Regions from separate parts of the Leclercia adecarboxylata genome, predicted to be linked through region 1. Evidence: predicted binding sites of a transcription regulator. Region 1 holds the regulator's gene; the other holds the start of a gene.
What was found. The regulator PhoB, encoded in region 1, activates phosphate uptake and scavenging genes when phosphate is short. The targets are predictions, from matches to a motif close to CTGTCATAAAACTGNCNNAT.
Positions count from the first base shown of each region.

Region 2: the regulator PhoB is predicted to act here: its motif matches at 4,756-4,775, upstream of kdgR (DNA-binding transcriptional regulator KdgR).

Region 1 covers NZ_CP040889.1:3,115,081-3,122,873, forward strand. Annotated here, with positions in the region: gene sbcC (exonuclease subunit SbcC) at 1-169, opposite strand, end outside; gene sbcD (exonuclease subunit SbcD) at 166-1,371, opposite strand; gene phoB (phosphate response regulator transcription factor PhoB) at 1,566-2,255, shown strand; gene phoR (phosphate regulon sensor histidine kinase PhoR) at 2,277-3,572, shown strand; gene brnQ (branched-chain amino acid transporter carrier protein BrnQ) at 3,982-5,301, shown strand; gene proY (proline-specific permease ProY) at 5,382-6,755, shown strand; gene malZ (maltodextrin glucosidase) at 6,887-7,793, shown strand, end outside.
Region 2 covers NZ_CP040889.1:5,095,308-5,103,100, forward strand. Annotated here, with positions in the region: gene ftsI (peptidoglycan glycosyltransferase FtsI) at 1-791, opposite strand, end outside; gene cspE (transcription antiterminator/RNA stability regulator CspE) at 1,011-1,220, opposite strand; gene FHN83_RS26100 (DUF2627 domain-containing protein) at 1,233-1,376, opposite strand; gene FHN83_RS26105 (MBL fold metallo-hydrolase) at 1,904-2,893, opposite strand; gene FHN83_RS26110 (YebO family protein) at 2,913-3,203, opposite strand; gene mgrB (PhoP/PhoQ regulator MgrB) at 3,277-3,420, opposite strand; gene FHN83_RS26120 (YobH family protein) at 3,579-3,818, shown strand; gene kdgR (DNA-binding transcriptional regulator KdgR) at 3,873-4,664, opposite strand; gene FHN83_RS26130 (MFS transporter) at 4,843-6,216, shown strand; gene htpX (protease HtpX) at 6,264-7,145, opposite strand; gene prc (carboxy terminal-processing peptidase) at 7,341-7,793, opposite strand, start outside.

The DNA of each region.
Region 1 (7,793 bases):
CGTGATAGAGCGCCAGGCAGATGGCGTCCAGCAGGGTGGTTTTACCCGCACCGGTCGGGCCGGTAATGGCAAACAGGCCATTGCTGAGGAAAGGCTCGGCGGTAAAGTCGATTTTCCATTCGCCCTTGAGGGAGTTGAGGTTTTTCAGGCGCAGGCTGAGAATTTTCATGCGTCATCCTCCTCATTGCTGAGGGCGTGGAGCGTGTGGCTGAACAGTTCGTTGAGCCGGGCACGCTGGGCATCATCCAGGGTTTCCTGTGCGAGGCGGCGCTCAAAAACTTCCTCCACCCGCAGCTCGCTGAGGGTTTCCCGCAGGCTGCTGGCCAGGCTCTTTTCGCGCTGCTCGCGGCTGCGGCGCACCAGCAGCACCTCCACCGGCAGATCTTCCGTCAGGTTCTGGATCTTGCGCTGCATGTCGTGCAGGTACTCATCGGTGGTGAGTTCGATATCCAGCCAGACGGGCGGCGTTTGTTCCACGCCGCGCCACTGCTCAAGCTGGGCGGTAATGGCCGCCAGATCGCCCTTCAGCACCGCCAGCGGCTGGGTAATGGGCACCTCAAGTGATTCGACGGCGCTAAGCTTACCCTGGTCGAAACTCACCAGATGCACGCATTTGCTTTTGCCGGTTTCATCAAAGCTGAGGGGAATAGGGGAGCCGCAGTAGCGAATATGCTCGCAGCCGCCAATCATCTGCGCCCGGTGGATGTGGCCCAGGGCGATATAGTCTGCCGCCGGGAAATGCTGGGCGGGAAAGGCATCCAGCGTACCGATATAGATGTCACGTACCGCGTCACTTTTACTGGCCCCGACGGTGGTGAGATGCCCGGTCGCGATAATCGGCAGCACGCTGTCGCCGCGAAGGGCGCAGGCCTGGGTATATTGATCGTCATAATAGTGGGTGATGGCTTTTAACAGCTGCTGCTGTTTCTCTGTCCCGGACAGACCCGCCTGGCTCTGCACCACGTCGCGCGGACGTAAAAAGGGGATTGGGCACAGCACCGCCCCGGGCGTGCCGTCGCGTCTGTTCAATATTTGCGGAGCATGGCCGGCGCTGGCGACCACGGTGGTATTCAAAAAAGCCAGGATCTCACGGGATTCATTCAACGTGGCGACGGAATCATGGTTGCCCGCTACTATCACCAGATGGCAGCCGGTTTTTTGCAGGTTCACCACGAAACGGTTATAGAGCTCGCGCGCATAGCTCGGCGGCGAGCCGGTATCGAAGATATCCCCGGCCACCAGGATGGCATCGACGTCCTGTGATTGCGCAGTCTCAAGCAGCCAGTTGAGGAACGCTTCATGTTCGGCGGCGCGGCTTTTGCTGTAAAAATTTTGTCCCAGATGCCAGTCCGAGGTGTGAAGTATGCGCATAACAGATCCGTGGCAAAAAAAGGTTAGCGGGATTATAAACTTTCAGGGTGACGAAGATAACCGTTACAATCGGGGCTGCCATAAAACAACGGCTTGCCATTATTAGCGGGTACGTTTTTCATAAATCTGTCATAAATCTGACGCATAATGACGCCGTATTACAAACATGTAACCTCAATAAGACAGGGCTAAGTATGGCGAGACGTATTCTGGTCGTAGAAGATGAAGCACCCATTCGCGAAATGGTCTGTTTCGTGCTCGAACAAAATGGCTTTCAACCGATAGAAGCCGAAGATTACGACAGCGCGGTGAATCAGCTCAACGAACCCTGGCCCGATCTGATCCTGCTTGACTGGATGTTGCCTGGCGGCTCTGGTCTGCAATTCATCAAATATATCAAACGTGAAGCGCTAACCCGCGATATCCCGGTGATGATGTTAACCGCCCGTGGCGAAGAGGAAGATCGCGTTCGTGGCCTGGAGACCGGCGCGGATGACTACATCACCAAACCCTTCTCCCCGAAAGAGCTGGTGGCACGCATTAAGGCCGTGATGCGACGTATTTCACCGATGGCGGTGGAAGAGGTGATTGAAATGCAGGGCCTGAGCCTGGATCCTACCTCGCACCGCGTGATGACCGGTGAAAACCCTCTTGATATGGGGCCGACCGAATTCAAACTGTTGCACTTCTTCATGACCCACCCGGAGCGCGTCTACAGCCGCGAGCAGTTGCTCAATAATGTCTGGGGCACTAACGTTTATGTTGAAGATCGAACGGTGGATGTTCACATTCGCCGTTTGCGTAAGGCACTCGAAACCAGCGGTCACGATCGCATGGTACAGACCGTCCGCGGCACGGGTTATCGTTTCTCCACCCGTTTCTGAACAATGACAGGAGTGTGACGCGTGCTGGAACGTCTGTCATGGAAAAGGCTCTGTTTTGAACTGATACTTTGCTGTATCCCGGCCCTGATCCTCGGGGCCTTAATCGGTTATTTACCCTGGTTTTTACTGGCAGCGGTCACAGGACTGCTGATCTGGCATTTCTGGAATTTGCTCCGCCTGTCATGGTGGCTGTGGGTTGACAGAAGTATGACGCCGCCGCCCGGCAGCGGAAGCTGGGAACCTCTTCTGTATGGCCTGCACCAGATGCAGATGCGTAATAAAAAACGCCGTCGTGAGCTGGGCAGTCTGATCAAACGCTTTCGCAGCGGCGCGGAATCGCTGCCGGATGCGGTGATACTCACCACCGAAGAGGGAACAATGTTCTGGTGCAACGGTCTGGCACAACAGCTGCTGGGCCTGCGCTGGCCGGATGATAACGGGCAAAACATTCTCAACCTGCTGCGTTATCCGGAGTTCACGCAGTATCTGAAAAAACGCGACTTCACCCGCCCGCATAATCTGGTGCTCAACAACGGTCGTCATCTGGAGATCCGCGTGATGCCCTACAGCGACAAACAGTGGCTGATGGTGGCGCGCGACGTGACGCAAATGCACCAGCTCGAAGGGGCGCGGCGCAACTTCTTCGCCAACGTCAGCCACGAATTACGCACCCCGCTGACGGTGCTGCAGGGCTATCTGGAGATGATGCAGGAGCAGACCCTGGAGGGTGCGCCGCGGGAAAAAGCGCTGCAGACCATGCGCGAGCAGACGCAACGCATGGAAGGCCTGGTGAAGCAGTTGCTGACCCTCTCGCGCATTGAGGCGGCTCCGACCCTGGCGCTGAATGAAACGATCGATGTGCCGATGATGCTGCGGATGTTAGAGCGCGAAGCGCAGACCTTAAGCCAGCAGCAGCACCAGCTTACCTTCGAGGTGGATAACACCCTGAAAGTGCGCGGCAGTAACGACGAGCTGCGCAGCGCGATCTCGAACCTGGTCTATAACGCGGTGAATCATACCCCCGCCGGGACCCACATCACCGTGCGCTGGCAGCATGTGCCCACGGGGGCGGAGTTCAGCGTTGAGGACAATGGCCCGGGGATCGGTCCGGAGCATATTCCTCGTCTGACCGAGCGTTTTTATCGGGTGGATAAAGCGCGTTCCCGGCAGACGGGCGGCAGCGGCCTGGGGCTGGCGATTGTTAAGCATGCCATCAATCACCACGACAGCCGTCTCGATATCGTCAGTACGCCGGGTAAGAGCACGCGTTTCAGCTTCGTGATCCCGGAACGTTTAATTGCCAGTAACAGCGCCTGACGGCGTCACTGTAATCAGATATTGCCACAGGCCAGCGTATGCTGGCCTGTTTGCTTTGCAGTCAACCGAAGCGCGGGTAAATTTTATACGCCTGTTGCTTTTTTGTTCGCATGATTAGCCATGAGTTTTTCTTATAAATGGTGTAATGTTCCACGCTCATCTTTCAGGCTGGCATATTGTTCTGGTTTTCAGATCCCATATTGCCTTTAAACGTTATAAGCGTTTAAATTGCCCCCCTGATATCGTCGGACAGACTGTATTTGCGTGGTAAATCGAAAAACTATTCTTCTCCACGCCGGTAGGAAAGCATTTCCCGCTGAGGTTGCACATTTTTTCCGCTGTTTTGTTCCGCAACGGATAGCGAAAAATTCAACGTTTTCAACACCACATCCACAGGCAGTAAGGTTTTATGACCCATCAATTGAAATCGCGCGATATCATCGCGCTGGGCTTTATGACATTTGCGCTGTTCGTTGGCGCTGGCAACATCATCTTTCCTCCCATGGTTGGCTTACAGGCGGGTGAACACGTCTGGACGGCGGCTATTGGCTTTTTAATTACCGCCGTAGGTCTGCCGGTACTGACCGTCGTTGCGCTGGCGAAAGTTGGCGGCGGCGTTGACAGCCTCAGCGCGCCGATTGGCAAGGTGGCCGGGGTGATGCTGGCCGTGGTCTGCTACCTGGCGATCGGCCCGCTGTTCGCGACGCCGCGTACCGCGACCGTCTCCTTCGAAGTGGGGATTGCCCCGCTGACCGGCGACGGCCCGCTGCCGCTGTTTATCTACAGCCTGGTTTACTTCGCCATCGTGATTCTGGTGTCGCTCTATCCGGGCAAGCTGCTGGATACCGTGGGTAACTTCCTGGCACCAATGAAGATCCTGGCGCTGGTGGTACTGGCTGTTGCGGCGATTATCTGGCCTGCCGGCCCGCTGAGCTCCGCGACCGAAGCGTACCAGAATGCGGCATTCTCTAACGGATTTGTGAACGGCTATCTGACCATGGATACGCTGGGCGCGATGGCGTTCGGTATCGTGATCGTTAACGCTGCGCGTTCCCGCGGCGTGACCGAAGCGCGTCTGCTGACCCGTTACACCGTCTGGGCTGGCCTGATGGCGGGCGCAGGGCTGGCGCTGCTCTATCTGGCGCTGTTCCGTCTCGGTTCCGACAGCAGCGTGCTGGTTGACCAGGGCGCTAACGGTGCGGCAATCCTGCATGCGTACGTTCAGCACACCTTTGGTGGCGCGGGAAGCATGATGCTGGCTATCCTGATCTTCCTGGCCTGTCTGGTGACGGCGGTTGGTCTGACCTGTGCCTGTGCAGAGTTCTTTGCCCAGTACGTGCCGCTCTCTTACCGCACGCTGGTGTTTATCCTGGGCGGCTTCTCCATGGCGGTGTCGAACCTCGGTCTGAGCCACCTGATTCAGGTCTCCATTCCGGTGTTGACCACCATCTACCCGCCGTGCATCGTGCTGGTCGTGCTGAGCTTCACCCGCGGCTGGTGGAACAATTCCACACGAATTATCGCGCCGGCCATGTTTATCAGTCTGCTTTTTGGTATGCTTGACGGCATTAAGGCATCTGCTATCAGCGCCATTCTGCCTGCCTGGACACAGCGTCTGCCGCTGTCCGAACAGGGTCTGGCGTGGTTGATGCCTACCGTTGTTGCACTGGTACTGGCAATTATCTGGGATCGTGCTGCAGGGCGTCAGGTTACATCGAACGCGCACTAATCAACGGCTGAATGTTTAACCACGGGGCGTAATGCCCCGTGGTTTTTTGTTTTTTTTAGTCTGAAATGGCATGACAACAAATGGAAAGCACTAACAAACTCAAGCGTGGATTGAGCGCCCGTCACATCCGCTTTATGGCGCTGGGTTCTGCAATCGGTACTGGTCTTTTTTATGGCTCGGCAGATGCCATCAAAATGGCCGGTCCCAGCGTTCTGCTGGCGTATCTTATCGGCGGTGTTGCCGCTTACATCATCATGCGTGCGCTGGGGGAGATGTCGGTACATAACCCGTCAGCCAGCTCCTTCTCCCGCTATGCGCAAGAAAACTTAGGCCCGCTTGCTGGCTATATCACCGGCTGGACCTACTGCTTCGAAATCCTGATTGTCGCTATCGCCGACGTAACGGCGTTCGGCATTTATATGGGCGTCTGGTTCCCGACCGTGCCGCACTGGATCTGGGTGCTCAGCGTGGTGCTGATCATCTGCGCCATCAACCTGATGAGCGTGAAGGTGTTTGGCGAGCTGGAGTTCTGGTTCTCCTTCTTTAAAGTCGCCACCATTATCATCATGATTGCTGCCGGTATCGGCATCATTATCTGGGGTATCGGCAACGGCGGAGAGCCGACCGGGATCCACAATCTGTGGAGCAACGGCGGTTTCTTCAGTAACGGCTGGATAGGCATGGTGATGTCGCTGCAGATGGTGATGTTTGCCTACGGCGGGATCGAAATCATCGGTATTACCGCCGGTGAAGCCAAAGATCCTGAGAAGTCCATCCCGCGCGCCATCAACTCGGTGCCGATGCGTATCCTGGTCTTCTATGTGGGCACGCTGTTTGTGATCATGTCCATCTACCCGTGGAACCAGGTTGGTACCAACGGCAGCCCGTTCGTGCTGACGTTCCAGCATCTGGGGATCACCTTTGCCGCCAGCATTCTTAACTTCGTGGTGCTGACCGCCTCGCTTTCCGCCATCAATGCCGACGTCTTCGGCGTGGGGCGTATGCTGCACGGCATGGCCGAGCAGGGCAGTGCGCCGAAGGCATTCGCCAAAACCTCCAGCCGCGGTACGCCGTGGGTGACGGTGCTGGTGATGACCGTGGCGCTGCTGCTGTCGGTCTACCTCAACTACATCATGCCGGAGAACGTCTTCCTGGTGATTGCGTCGCTGGCGACCTTTGCCACCGTCTGGGTGTGGATCATGATTCTGATGTCGCAGATTGGCTTCCGCCGCCGTCTGTCGCCGGAAGAGGTAAAAGCGCTGAAGTTTAAGGTGCCGGGCGGCGTGGCAAGTACCGTTGCTGGCCTGATCTTCCTGGTCTTTATTATCGGCCTGATTGGTTACCATCCGGAAACCCGCATCTCGCTGTATGTCGGCTTTGCGTGGATTGCGCTGCTGCTGGTGGGCTGGGTGTTTAAACGCCGCCGCGAGCGTCAGTTAGCGCAAGTGCAGTAACAGCAATGCCCGGCAAACGCCGGGCATTTTTCTCCTCCCCCTTCCTCCTCCCCCAATAAACCTCTCCGTGAGGAGTGAACATCAACTACCCTGTGGCAAGGTGACCTCATTTCTGGGAAAGGGGATAAAAGATGTTGAATGCATGGCACCTGCCGGTTGCCCCATTTGTTAAGCAAAACAACGATAAACTTGTCATCACGCTGTGGCTGACGGGCGAGAATTTGCCTGAGCGGGTGACGCTGCGCGCTGAAATCGATAATGAAGAGACGTCGCTGAAAATGCAGAAGCAGCGCAGCCAGCCGCAACCCGGCGTAACGGCCTGGCGGGCCACCCTCGACGTGGAGAAAGGGCAGCCGCGCCGCCGCTACAGCTTTAAGATGCTCTGGCATAACCGCCAGCTGTGGTTCACCCCGCAGGGTTTCAGCCGTTTTCCACCGGCGCGGCTGGAGCAGTTTGCCGTCGATTACCCCGATGCCGGGCCGCAGTGGGTGGCCGACCAGGTCTTTTATCAGATCTTCCCGGACCGCTTTGCCCGCAGCCAGCGGCGCAACCCGGAACTGGATCGAACCTATCATCACCATGCCGCGGGGCATGAGACGCTCTTCCGGGAGTGGGATGAGCCGGTAACCGCCCAGGCAGGGGGATCGACGTTTTACGGTGGCGATCTCGACGGCATCAGCGAGAAGCTGCCCTATCTGAAAAAACTGGGCGTCACGGCGCTCTACCTCAACCCGGTGTTTGTCGCCCCCAGCGTGCATAAATACGACACCGAAGATTATCGCCACGTGGACGAGCGCTTTGGCGGCGACGTCGCCCTGTTACGCCTGCGGGAGAACACCCACCGGGAGGGGATGCGCCTGATCCTCGACGGCGTGTTCAACCACAGCGGTGATTCCCACGCCTGGTTCGACCGCCACAACCGGGGGACGGGCGGGGCCTGCCATAACCCGGACTCGGCCCAGCGGGACTGGTACAGCTTTGACGACGAGGGCCGCGCCCTCGACTGGCTGGGCTACGCCAGCCTGCCGAAGCTGGATT
Region 2 (7,793 bases), 2.0 Mb from region 1:
TCGCCGGTCTGAACGTTGATCAGCACCGCCGCCCCTGACTCCGCTTTATTCCAGGCCACGGCGTTGTCCAGGGCATCTTCCGTGATGGTCTGCAGTCGCTCGTCAATGCTTAACTGGATATTGTGCGCCTGAACCGGCGGGACTTCGGTGATGTTTTCGATCACACGCCCGAAGCGATCTTCGCGCACGCGACGCAGGCCGGGTTTACCGGTGAGCTGGGCATTAAAGCTTTTTTCGATGCCCTCTATGCCTTGCCCGTCGATGTTAGTGAAGCCGATAAGGTTGGCTGCCACGTGCCCGGCCGGGTAAAAACGCCGGGACTCATCGCGCAGGCTGATCCCCGGTAGCCGCAACTTTTCGATCCACTTAGCCTGAGAGGGGTCGACCTGGCGGGCGAGATAGATAAACCGGCCGTGCGGATTGCCATTGATACGCGCCGCCAGCGTGGGGAGCGACAGATGCAGCGCACTGGCTAGCGCCTGCCAGCGATCGTCATACCCGACGCCCCCTTTTGCCAGCACCGTTTTGGGATCGGCCCACACCGCCTGCACCGGCACGCTCACGGCCAGCGGCCGCCCTTCCCTGTCCATTATCATTCCCCGGGGGGCGTTAATCGCCACTTCCCGTAGCGAGCGCATGTCCTCCTGCTTAACCAGCGGGTCGGGCTTGACGATCTGCAGCCAGGCGACGCGGCCCAGAAGAAAGAGCAGACTACCAAGAATGACCATGCAGAGAAGAGCAAAACGTAACGGAGTGAAGTTTGCTGCGGGGTTGACGGGTTTCTTTTTCACCAGGGCTCCAGGGGTTGGTAACAACGCCCTGATTTAACGGCAAATATGAGCTGGAGGGGTGAAAACAATGCTAATACTCTCGCAGCTTTGAAACAAACTGCTAACAGAGACGCATGTGGTAACACTTTGAAAAACATGCATTAAAAAGCCCCGCATACGCGAGGCTTTATATCTCTGCAACTGAAACGTCGGAACGCTTCAGATCAGGCAGGGGTTCGATCAGATAGCGGTTACGTTAACAGCAGCCGGACCTTTCTGGCCGTCCTGAATTTCGAACTCAACGTTCTGGCCTTCAGCCAGAGTTTTGAAGCCGTTACCCTGGATTGCAGAGAAATGTACGAATACATCTTTGCTGCCGTCAGCAGGAGTAATGAAACCAAAACCTTTAGACTCGTTGAACCACTTAACTTGACCTTTAATCTTTGCCATTTGCAAAATTCCTTAGAATGATTTCTTCGCCCGCGGGCATTCACTAGATAAAACTGAGACATTACTGCATGAGGCACTAATATAAGGTTCGGCAGAGAAGCGGTATTCAACGACAACGTGTTTACTCAGGACTTCTATACTGAAAATGCCACACATAAACAGAACTGTACCTCGTTTGACCCAAACCGTGTTATCACACACAACTTAAATAATGGCAAGCCATTTTTAAACGTGTCTCGATCAGCCGCACAAATTCAGGGACTGATTTGCCACAATCTGCACAGTAATCCACTTATGTGTATAGCTGGCCCGTATGTTGCTCGATCAGTGACCGTCAGGGTAGACGCTGTTATCAAAGACTTTTTTACCTTAGACCAAAAACTTCGTATCGTCCAGCAAGCAAGGCGGATTTCCTGCAACATCTATTTCCATTAGAACATTTGGTAAAAACTTATGCTGATTTGATCGCAACGGCAGGCATTTGTTTATCAGTAAAAAAACAGACTATATCGCTTCGCTTGTTTAAGTTATATACACCCTGACCCTGAAAGTCGCCATGCACCAAAATAATGATATTTTTATGAACCTGCTTCAAAAAAAGGCAATCAAAACGTTTCGATTAAAATAAAATATGACCCGCGTCGGTTTAATACAGAATAAGTACTAAGCGAACGCATAATAGTTTATAAGGATAAATATTGACCAATACGAAGAGGCTGAAAGTTATCGCCGGGTAAAGATATATTCTTAAGTGCCTGAGCCAACTCTTTTACAGGCTCATCCAGGGATTCATCTGCCAGTTCAAATACGCCCCAGTGGATCGGGATCGCCCGCGGCATGCCCAACTGCTGCCAGAGCGCCACCGCCGACTGCGGATCCATATGATGCACCGACATGAACCAACGTGGCGCGTACGCCCCTACAGGTATGGCAACGGTATCCAGTTTTCCCAGCCGTTCGGGGATGGTCAGGAGCTCAGGGGTATATCCGGTATCGCCGCTGAACCAGAAGCGCTGGTTTTGTCCTTCAAAGACCCAGCCGCACCATAACGAGCGATTACGATCCCAGAGGCTACGCATGCTCCAGTGCTGCGCGGGAACCGCCGTAAACACCACCCCTTCGAAAACGTAGCTTTGCCACCAGTCCAGCTCAATAACCTGTTTCGCCCCCCGACGGCGACACCAGGCGCCCAGTCCTAAGGGCACAAAAAAAGTGAGCTGCGGGAAGCGTCGCAAAAGCTGGCGCACCGTTGCGGAGTCGAGATGATCAAAATGATTATGGGAAATGACGACGGCATCGAGTGACGGTAGCGTCGCGACGCTCGTTACCGGAGGCGTTTTTCGTGTCGGCCCGGCAAAGGATACCGGCGAGGCGCGCCGGGAAAAGACCGGATCGGTAAGGATGTACTTTCCGCTCAGGCGTAACAGCAGGCTGGCGTGTCCCAGCCACCAGGCACCGTCTTCTTCGAGGGTATTCAAGGTGACAGGCTGCCACCACTGGCGGATAAAGGCGTCGTAGCCTTCTGCTGGGGGTTTTGGCAATCCGGCAGCTTTGCGCTCTTTGCGCCAGCGTTCAACGTCGCCGGGTTGATGACCAGAGTCATTCGTATTGCGAAAGCCCTGCGGGGTATGATGCGCGAGGGAGGCGTTATACCAGGGATTACTCCAGGCCACACACACCTCCCTTAACGGATTAGCGTTCGGCTACCAGACGAATAAAATCATCGTCCTGGCTGTCAGCCGTCACTTCTGGCGCTTTTGGTGCTTCTTTCTCTTCCGGCTCATTGGCTTCGCACAGACGACGCAGCAGGACATTCTGTCGTTTCTGCAGGTCGACCAACTTCTCCAGCAGTTCAATCTGCTCGCTGGTACGGGAGCTTGCACGATTCACAAAAAACCACAGCACCAGGCCCACAACCAGCAGCACGACCGAGATTGCCAGAGATGCCACGCTGAACATCCCGGAATTCACTAACTCACCCATTTCACCCCCCAATAAAAACGCTCATTTTACCACTCGCGTTAAGGAAGGAAATCATTTGCGATAAAAATGACAGCTACCAGGGGATAAACTTATTGATAGAACAAATACCGCTAAAGAACTGTACATCCTGATCGCACATCACATTAATGGTCTGCGTCCAGAGTAAAACACAGGCCAGCAACACTAAGACCAGAATAACCCAGCGTATTTTTTTCACTCCACTCTCCGTACCCTAACTGCCTGATGCCAGGTTATCATGCGCAACTTAAACCATGCCTAACTGTAACGTGAAGGCGATGCTTTCGGAATCATATACTTGTTAAAGTGATTGTATCGATTACCCTAAGCGGCAGTTATTCAAAAAATGAGGTAATGATGCGCTTTTTTATTCGCACATTGATTGTTATAGCACTCGTCTGGACGGGTTTGCTGCTCGCAGGCTACGGCGTGCTGACCGGCAGTAAAGAGAATGCGGGTGGGCTGGGCATTCAGTGCCAGTATCTTACCGCGCGTGGCATCAGCACGGCGCAGTATATTCATTCAGACAGCGGCTTCATCGGGCTGTCCCGCTGCCCGCTGCTGAGGAAAACCGAGACCGTCATAGATAACGGCTGATTCTGTGCACAAAAAACGCCGCCATCAGGCAGCGTTTTTTTATGGCGCTAACAATCAGAACGGATAGTCGTTGTAACCCATCTGCTCAGAAATCTTACGCGCCGCCGTGTGCAGCATTTCTACGTACTCGTGCAGATGCTCTTCAGAGAAACGCAGCGTCGGGAAGGAGATACTCAGGCCGGCGATCACCACACCGAAACGGTCAAAGACAGGTACGCCGATGCAGCGCAAGCCTTCTTCCTGCTCCTGGTTATCTTCGCCATAACCCTGCTCACGCACTTTATCCAGCACCTGCAACAGCTCCTCGGTGGTGGTAATAGTGCGTTCGGTGCTGCGTTTGTATTCCACGTTCTCGAGGATCTGCTTCACTTCGTCACGGTCGCGCCATGCCAGCAGGACTTTACCGATAGCGGTACTGTACAGCGGGTTGCGACGACCAATGCGTGAATACATGCGCAAGTTGTACATAGAGTCGATTTTATGGATATAGACGATACTGTCTTCATCCAGCGCCCCCAGGTGCACCGTCTCTTTCGTCAGACGCGACAGTTCACGCATCTGAATATCTGCGCTGCGGATCAGGTCGACGTTCTGTAGCGCGCGCGCGCCCAGTTCAAACAACTTCAGGGTCAGAGAGTACTTTTCTGACTCCCCTTCCTGTGCAACATAACCCAGTGATTTCATGGTCTGCAAAAAGCGATAAACGGTGCTTTTTGACATCATCACACGCTGGGACAGCTCAGTAATACCAATTTCGCGCTCTTCACCAAGCGCCTGCAGGATGCCGAACACCTTTAACACGGATGAAACAGAATCTGGCTGTTTATCCAAATCCGCGATTGCCATTAATCACCTCAACGCAAGTGTTTTATAAAATTCAGAACCGGTTTTTATTATAAATTCGCAGCCGCGTTGCTGCAATCAATCCTGGCTTACCTGGTTACAAATCTGCGACATACAACCGAAATAACAGTGATAATATCGTTACCCTGTTAATAATAACCTCCAATGCTAATTAATTCTCATGACTACAACCCCCACTGACGGCCTGCCGATACCGCAACGCTATGGTGCGATTGCGACCATTATTATCGGTATTTCAATGGCTGTACTGGATGGCGCCATCGCCAACGTGGCTCTCCCGACTATTGCCAGCGACCTGAATGCCTCCCCCGCCAGCTCGATCTGGATTGTGAACGCCTACCAGATAGCCATTGTCATCTCGCTGCTGTCGTTTTCATTTCTCGGGGATATGTTTGGTTACCGCCGGGTCTATCAGTGCGGGCTGGTGGTATTTACCCTGACGTCTCTCTTTTGTGCCCTTTCGGACACGCTGCACATGCTGACCCTGGCGCGCATCGCGCAGGGCTTTGGCGGCGCAGCGTTGATGAGCGTGAATACGGCGTTGATTCGTCTGATCTACCCGCAGCGGCATCTGGGCCGGGGCATGGGGATTAACTCCTTTATCGTTGCCGTGTCGTCTGCGGCGGGCCCGACCATCGCCGCAGCGATCCTCTCCGTAGCTTCCTGGCAGTGGCTGTTTCTAATCAACGTTCCGCTGGGGATCGTGGCGTTGCTGTTCGCCCTGCGCTTTTTACCCGCCAACGGGCCGAAAAGCAGCATGCCCAAATTCGACCTCCCGAGCGCGGTGATGAACGCCCTCACCTTTGGCCTGCTGATCACCGCCCTGAGCGGGTTTGCCCAGGGCCAGTCGCTTATGTTGATAGCGGGCGAGGTCGTGGCGCTGCTGGTGGTCGGCTTCTTCTTCGTGCGTCGTCAGCTGGCGCTGCCGGTGCCGTTACTGCCGGTGGACCTGTTGCGTATTCCGCTCTTCTCGCTCTCTATCTGTACCTCCATCTGCTCATTCTGCGCGCAGATGCTGGCCCTGGTTTCCCTGCCCTTCTTCCTGCAAAGCGTCATTGGCCGCTCAGAAGTGGAAACGGGTCTGCTGTTAACGCCCTGGCCGCTGGCAACAATGGTGATGGCGCCGCTGGCGGGTTATCTGATTGAGCGGGTACATGCCGGATTACTGGGTGCGCTGGGGTTGGTGGTGATGGCAACAGGACTTTTCGCGCTTGCCCTCCTGCCTGCAGCTCCTCACGATCTGGATATCATCTGGCGCATGGTGCTGTGTGGGGCAGGCTTTGGCCTCTTCCAGTCGCCGAATAACCACACCATTATCACCGCCGCTCCCCGCCATCGCAGCGGTGGTGCAAGCGGGATGCTGGGCACCGCCCGCCTGCTGGGACAGAGTACCGGCGCGGCGCTGGTAGCGTTGATGTTCAACCTGGCCGGGCAAAGCGGCACGCACATGGCGCTGTTGACCGCCGGCACGCTGGCCACCGTCGCGGCCATCATCAGCGGACTCAGGGTCACCCAGCCTCGTTCGCAGGCATAAAAAAAGCGCGTCGAAAGACGCGCTTTTTTATTATCCAGCCGAAGCTGTTACTTCAGGTATTCACCGTTACGCAGCGCTTCAATACGCTTATCCAGCGGCGGGTGAGACATGAACAGCTCGCTCAGCGATTTCGATTTACCGTTGATGCAGAAGGCCATCATGGTGGAGGCTTCCTGCGGCTCGTAGCTGGTTTTCAGACGCTGCAGCGCAGCAATCATCTTCTCACGGCCAACCAGTTTGGCGGAACCTGCATCAGCGTGGAACTCACGGTGACGGGAGAACCACATGGTGATGATGCTCGCCAGGATACCAAATACCAGTTCCAGTACCATTGAAACCGCAAAGTAGATCAGCGGGTTACCGTTGCTCGACTCGCCTTCCTCACGATCGCCACCCATAAAGCCTGCGGCAATCTGGGCGATAATACGCGAGATGAAGATAACGAAGGTGTTCACCACACCCTGAATCAGGGTCATGGTCACCATATCGCCGTTGGCAATGTGGCTAATCTCATGGGCGATAACTGCTTCCGCCTCATCACGGCTCATGTTCTGCAGCAGACCGGTGCTCACCGCAACCAGAGAGGCGTCACGACGCGCACCGGTGGCGAAGGCGTTAATATCCGGGGCGTGATAAATCGCCACCTGCGGCATGGCAATACCTGCCTGACGGGACTGGTTGGCAACGGTGGTCATCAGCCACTGTTCCATATCGTTACGCGGTTGCTCAATAACCTCGCCGCCAACGGACTTAAGTGCCATCCACTTGGACATCAGCAGTGAGATAAAGGAGCCACCAAAACCAAACAGCAGCGCCATAATCAACAAACCCTGAACGCTGCTCGACTGAATTCCTGTCAGGCTGAGAACCACCCCGAAGACCACCATGACCGCAAGGTTGGTGAGCAGGAAGAGCGCGATTCGCATCATAATATTCTTTTAACCTCAGTTTAACAAAACGCACTATGCGATTACCCACATCGTATGGGTATTCCGCATATTTTCAAGGATTGGAGAGGCGTAAGTCACCAGAAAGACACAACTTTACATAATGAAATGACTGCCTGACGGCAGAATGCGGTTAACAAAAAAACAGGCACAATTTCTTGTGCCTGTTGGGGGAGATTATTTTGCCGGAGCGGGGTTACCGGCAGGCTTGTCTTTTTCCAGTTTCGCCAGGTCGATGGCGATTTTCACCGTCTCATCGAGATACGGATCCGGCTCCTGGTAATCCTTCGGCAGGTCATCCAGCTTTTTAAGGACTGGCTTACCTTCACGTTTGAAGCGGTCGTTGATACGCGCCAGACGTGTCGCATCATCCTCTTCGTTCTCTTTCAGACGCTGCGCGTAATTCAGAGAGACGATATTGCGTTTCGCCTTCAGGGCATTGAAACGGGCAATATCCTTGACGATGTACTGGAACTCCGGATCTTTAGCGATGCGGTCGTCGTGCTGCTTCAGCAGCGCCGGACCAAACTGGGTCATGTCGCCCGACTTCACGTAGGTGGCAGCGTTCACGCTATCCCACGGCAACGCGTTGTCTTCGAACTTCTCACCGGTTTCCGTCTCTTCGGTACC